Regions from separate parts of the Bartonella ancashensis genome, predicted to be linked through region 1. Evidence: predicted binding sites of a transcription regulator. Region 1 holds the regulator's gene; the other holds the start of a gene.
What was found. The regulator HrcA, encoded in region 1, represses chaperone genes, less so after heat shock. The targets are predictions, from matches to a motif close to GTTAGCACTCNCNNNNNGNGAGTGCTAAC.

Region 1 (3,434 bases):
AAAATAAACGTGTGGAGATTCCAGATTTTTCAGACCGAGAAGATGAAATTGGTCACCTTTCAACATCTATACGTGATATGACGAACGCTCTCTATACACGTATTGAAGCTATTGAACGCTTTGCCGCGGATGTAAGCCATGAACTAAAAAATCCGCTTACTTCACTACGTAGTGCTGTTGAAACATTGCCACTCACCAAAAATGAAGCAGCACAAAAAAAATTATGTGAAATTATTCAACATGACGTACGTCGCCTTGACCGTTTAATTACCGATATTTCTGACGCTTCACGTCTTGATGCAGAGCTTGCCCGTGAAACCGCACAAATTGTTGACATGGAAATATTCTTAGAGAACCTCATTCGTGCTGTATGTGAAGTGTACCGCAATCAGCAAACAATAGATGTTAGCTTGGATATCATTCCCAATACCTATAGTAAACGTTATCTTGTTTTAGGACATGAACTCCGACTGGGGCAGGTCATTTCTAACCTCCTTGCAAACGCACGCTCTTTTGTTCCTCAAAACGATGGAAAGATTTGCGTTACTATGCAAAATAGAGACTCAACACTCATCTTAACCGTTGAAGATAATGGCCCTGGCATTCGTTTAGAGAGTATTGACCATATCTTTGAACGCTTTTACACAGACAGGCCGCACGAAGATACATTTGGACAAAACTCTGGATTGGGTCTTTTTATCAGCAGACAAATTATTGAAGCTCACAACGGAACCCTCACAGCTGAAAATATCACTGACTCCACCCTTGAAAATGGCAGAACTGGCGCACGCTTTATTATTATGTTACCTCTTATAAAATAGCACCTTCATTCCAATGAATATATACAGTACCTACAAAATCTATTTTTCGCCACCTCTAAAACGACTTCAATGCTCCACGAGCATCATCTTCTTCAAGATCTTTTCTAACTAAAAAAAAGACAGTGTCGTACACAAGATAATTTGAAGACAATCTATGCCTAATTACTTTCAGTAGAAGCCTCCCGCGCTCCTCCTTTCGCAACACCAACCATTGCAGGACGCAAAACACGATCCCCTATAGTATAACCTGCCTGAACAACCTGTTGTATCGTGTTATCTGGAACATCAGAATTGGCAATCTCAAACATTGCTTGGTGAAAATTAGGATCAAATTTTTGTCCCTCTGGACATATTTTTTTCACCCCATGACGTTCTAAAGCTGACATCATGGCACGCTCAGTCATTTCAACACCTTCAGCCAATGCCTTTAAACCAGCGTCATTTTCACGTGCGCCCTCTGGAATAGCTTCTAAAGCTCGATTAAGGTTATCAGAAACAGATAACATATCACGAGCAAAACTGGCAATTGAATAGGCCTTTGCGTCGGCAACATCACGCATCGTACGACGGCGAAGATTTTCCATATCCGCGGCAAAACGCAAAATTTGATCCTTCAGTTTCCTATTCTCGTCCTGCAGAGCAGTTAAAGGATCTATAGATTCACTTTTTTCTTCTTCAACACCCGTGCAAACTTCTTCCTTATGTGCTTCTACATCATCACCCACAGCTTGCTCGAGAGTATCAGAATTTTCTTGGTTTTCACATGAAACATCCGTAAATTTGCTTTTTTCGTCAAACATAAAATTCTATCCCTTCATAAGATTTGCTACCCCCGATATCGAAATTTTATACCCAAAAATCAAGAGGAATTTTTTCATCCTAGCACAATGAACATCCAAAAACACCTAAGATACATCAACGCAACAGCTGAGACATAAGCTGAGCTGTGTAATCAACCATAGGTACAATTCTTGCATAATTAAGCCGTGTTGGTCCAATGACACCTAAAGCACCAACCACTTTTTGCTGCGTATCACAATAAGGCGCTACCACTAAAGAAGAACCAGAAAGTGAAAATAATTTATTCTCTGAACCTATAAAAATGCGAACGCCTAAACCTTCATCAGCTAAACTAAGCAATTGTGCCATACTCTCACGCGTTTCAAGATCGTCAAACAAACACCTCAAACGCTCTAAATCTTCTTCCGCCTTCACATCTTCTAACAAATTGCTCCGTCCACGAACAATAAAATGCATCTTACGATCTTCATCTTCTCCCCCCCAAAGGGCTAGACCCATTTTAACAAGACGATGGGATAATTGATCAAGTGCATCTCGTGTTTCTGCACATAGATGCTCAATCTCTATCTTAGCTTCTCTGAGTGTGCGCCCCTGAATATGAGCATTAAGAAAATTTGTTGCTTCCACTACTTGCGAATGTGTCACACCTTCTGGCAAATGAACAATCCGGTTCTCAATTTCACCACTTTGCGTTACTAAAATTGCGAGAGCATTTTGGTTGTCAAGGCGCACAAATTCGATGTGCTTTAACGTACCCTCATGTTTCATTGCTAAAACTAACCCAGCTCCGCGTGAAAGATCTGAAAGGATTTGGCTAGCTTGAACCAAAAAATGTTCAGCGGATTGTGTATGATCGGCTTCTTTTATTTGAGCTTCAATATTTTCACGCTCTTCTGGTGGTAAACAACCCACTTCCATAAAAGCATCTATAAAAAATCGTAACCCTGGTTGTGTTGGCATACGTCCCGCAGAAACATGTGGTGCATAAATTAAACCAAGATGCTCAAGATCACTCATAACGTTGCGGATCGTTGCAGGTGATAGTGTTTGCTGTAAAAGACGCGAAAGATTGCGTGATCCCACTGGTTCACCATCACTGAGATAAGCTTCAACAATGTGGCGAAAAATATCGCGTGAACGCTCATCAAGCCCCTTCAATCCATCTGCAATAGAGATCTGTTTTGTCACCTTCATATTACCACTTTAATAATATTTTTTTCTTAATAAAAAATACAAGCTCCATCAAAACTTGACCAAACTACTTTTATTCATTCTATCAACATATTGTGTAATTTACCTCAAAAGATATTCTTTCTACCAAAAAACTCTTAATGTATTTTCCGATCTTTACTCTCTCATAAAACTTAAACATCCTTCTATAAATACTTTAATGAGCAAATTTACAGAGATATCTTAATTTTATAGAGTCCCGTAATATTCATATTTACAATAACCTAGACTAGCTGAAAATACAGAAGAGCACATCTCTCAATAACATACTTCAATATTTTTAATGTTCACGATTCGTACAGAATACACCATTAACGTATAAGGATAATTTAAAAACCATCGTCAATAATATTATAACGGTCTAGAAAATTTTTGTGAATGTTAAAAAGAATTTTTGGTGATACCGTTCTTGTTCTTTTGTTAATATTGATATTTCTTAGCTTATCATCATGCCACGATAAAAATTTTATTAAAAATTAATTCTCGTTTTTAGGAAGAATAGATATGAGATGCATACCTGATAAAAAACTCGTTATTGCCACACACAATACCGGAAAATTACGTGAAATTTCTGAATTGATT
Region 2 (3,434 bases), 350 kb from region 1:
TAGAAATCCATTCCGCCCATTCCGCCCATTCCGCCACCAGGCATTGGAGGCATTGGTGTATCTTTTTTCGGAACTTCAGCAATCATCGCTTCTGTTGTAATCAAAAGACTTGCAATGGATGCAGCATTCTGTAACGCAGAACGCACAACCTTTACAGGGTCAACGATCCCCAAAGCGATCAAGTCACCGAACTGATCTGTCGCAGTATTATAACCAAATGTACTTGAACTATTCTCAAGAACTTTTCCGACAATAACAGCAGCTTCTGCACCAGAATTTTTAACAATCTGACGAGCTGGTGCCTGCAGAGCGCGACGCACAATGCTAACACCTGCTTCTTGATCTGGATTTTTCCCTTTAACAGTGAGAGCATGTGCAGCACGCAAGAGCGCTGTTCCACCACCAGGAACTATCCCTTCTTCCACAGCAGCACGGGTTGCATTTAAAGCATCCTCAACACGATCTTTCTTTTCTTTTACTTCAACTTCTGTTGCACCCCCAACACGGATAACAGCAACACCACCAGCAAGTTTTGCTAATCTTTCTTGAAGTTTTTCACGATCATAATCAGATGTTGTTTCTTCAATTTGAGCTTTAATCTGACTAATGCGGGCATTAATTTCAGCTTTTTGTCCAGAACCATCAACAATGGTCGTGTTTTCCTTAGAAATCTGTACCTTCTTAGCGCGTCCCAGCATATCTAAAGTAACATTTTCAAGCTTAATACCAACATCTTCAGAAATAACCTGACCTGATGTCAAAATTGCAATGTCTTCTAACATCGCTTTACGGCGATCACCAAAACCTGGAGCCTTAACAGCAGCAATCTTCAAACCACCACGCAGCTTGTTAACCACGAGAGTTGCTAAAGCTTCACCTTCTACATCCTCTGCAATGATAAGAAGGGGTTTACCTGATTGAACAACGGATTCTAGAACAGGAAGCAATGCTTGCAAACTAGACAATTTCTTCTCGTGAATAAGGATGTAAGGATCATCAAGATCCACCATCATCTTTTCAGCATTGGTCACAAAGTAAGGTGAAAGATATCCGCGATCAAACTGCATACCTTCAACAACTTCTAACTCAGTATCCGCTGTTTTTGCTTCTTCTACTGTGATAACACCTTCATTGCCCACTTTACTCATGGCATCAGCAATCATTTTACCAACTTCATCAGCGCCATTTGCAGAGATCGTTGCGACCTGTGCAATTTCTTCTGAAGTCTGAATTTTCTTTGCTTTTTGAGAAAGACTTTTAACAACCTCTTCTACAGCAAAATCAATCCCACGCTTAAGATCCATAGGATTCATACCTGCTGCTACAGCTTTCACGCCTTCTTGCACAATAGCCTGCCCCAAAACAGTCGCTGTTGTGGTTCCGTCACCAGCAACATCATTTGTTTTTGAAGCAACTTCGCGCAACATCTGCGCACCCATATTTTCAAACTTGTCTTCAAGTTCAATTTCTTTAGCAACAGACACACCGTCCTTCGTGATACGTGGTGCACCAAATGATTTATCAATCACTACGTTACGACCTTTAGGGCCGAGCGTCACCTTAACAGCATCAGCGAGAACATTTACACCGTGCAACAAACGCTCGCGAGCGTCACGGCCAAATTTAACTTCTTTAGCAGCCATCTAATTTCTCCTTGGAGTTATCCCAAATAATAATAATAAAAATTGAGAGGCTGGATTAGCCCAAAATTCCCATGATATCTGACTCTTTCATGATCAAGAGTTCTTCCCCGTCAACCTTAACTTCGGTTCCAGACCATTTTCCAAACAGGACGCGGTCTCCCTCTTTTACTTCAAGAGGAATACGCTTACCATGATCATCGAGAGCGCCGTTTCCGACAGCCACAATCTCACCTTCTTGAGGTTTTTCCTTAGCTGTATCAGGAATAATAATTCCACCAGCTGTTTTATTTTCAGATTCAACCCTGCGAACAACGACACGATCGTGAAGTGGGCGGAATTTTATGTTAGCCATGTTTTAAATCCTTAAAACTGAGTATAACGAATTAATTTTTTGAAATTTACTAGCACTCTCTTGTAACGAGTGCTAATATCTACGCTAGATATAAAAACGCTCCCTTGTAATGTCAAGAACTCGATGTAAAATAATTCAATCGGGGGATTCTATTATATATCTCCATTAAAAAATTTTGACCATTTTTTATTCTGATTGATCGATGCTAAGTAAATAAAAATTAGATCTAAATAAGGATTTTACCATGACTAAAATACGTCAAGAAACTGACAGCCTCGGAACGATATCGGTTCCTCAAAATTGTTATTGGGGAGCGCAAACTGCACGGTCTCTGCATCATTTCAACATCGGTACCGAAAAGCAGCCCTTAGCTTTAATATACGCGTTAAACCTTATTAAAAAAGCGGCAGCCCTTGTAAACATGAAGAAAGGGAAACTTGCTAAAAATATAGGTGACGCTATTGTTACCGCTGCTGATGAAGTTATTTCTGGTAAATTCGACACACATTTTCCTCTCTCTGTTTGGCAAACAGGCTCTGGGACACAAAGCAATATGAACGTCAATGAAGTAATAGCCAATCGTGCTAACGTTCTTTTGGGAGGAATACTCGGTGGCAAGACACCTGTCCACCCAAATGATCATGTTAATATGAGCCAATCATCAAACGATTCATTCCCAACAGCTCTTCATATTGCTGTTACACTGCAAACAAGGCAACATCTTTTCGAAATGCTTGATACTCTTATTGATAGTTTGCAAGAAAAAGAGAAAGAATTTGCAGATATTATAAAAATTGGACGAACGCACACTCAAGATGCAACCCCTATCACACTTGGACAAGAATTTTCAGGATATCGAGCTGCATTAGAAGCTAACCGCTATCGCATTGAGAAATCCCTTATTGACGTACAAATGCTTGCTCAGGGAGGAACTGCCGTTGGAACAGGCCTTAATGCGCCAAAAGATTTTGATATTGACTTTGCTGAAACAATAAGTTCCCTGACAGGAATTGGCTTCAAAACTGCTCATAATAAATTTGAAGCTCTCGCGCATCATGGAGCTCTTGCCAATTTTCATGGAAGTTTGAATGCATTAGCTGCTGATCTTTTCAAAATTGCTAACGACATCCGCTTCTTAGGATCGGGACCACGCTCAGGATTAGGTGAATTAAACCTTCCAGAAAATGAACCTGGTTCCTCCATCATGCCAGGAAAAGTTAATCCCACACAGTGCGAAGCATTGAGCATGGTTGCGTGCCAGGTCTTCGGCAATCATACCAGCGTAACATTTTCTGCTAGCCAAGGTCACTTTGAACTCAACACTTTTAAGCCAATCATCGGTTATAATATCCTACAATCACTCTCCCTCCTTGGAGATTCAATGAGTTCCTTCAGTACTTACTGTATTAAGGGGCTTCGCGCTAATCGAGAACATATTC

Region 2: the regulator HrcA is predicted to act here: its motif matches at 2,044-2,072, upstream of groES (co-chaperone GroES).

Annotation. Positions count from the first base shown of each region.
Region 1 covers NZ_CP010401.1:547,417-550,850, reverse strand. Annotated here, with positions in the region: gene PU02_RS02365 (sensor histidine kinase) at 1-821, shown strand, start outside; gene grpE (nucleotide exchange factor GrpE) at 980-1,621, opposite strand; gene hrcA (heat-inducible transcriptional repressor HrcA) at 1,737-2,816, opposite strand; gene rdgB (RdgB/HAM1 family non-canonical purine NTP pyrophosphatase) at 3,357-3,434, shown strand, end outside.
Region 2 covers NZ_CP010401.1:194,102-197,535, forward strand. Annotated here, with positions in the region: gene groL (chaperonin GroEL) at 1-1,643, opposite strand, end outside; gene groES (co-chaperone GroES) at 1,699-1,995, opposite strand; gene fumC (class II fumarate hydratase) at 2,240-3,434, shown strand, end outside.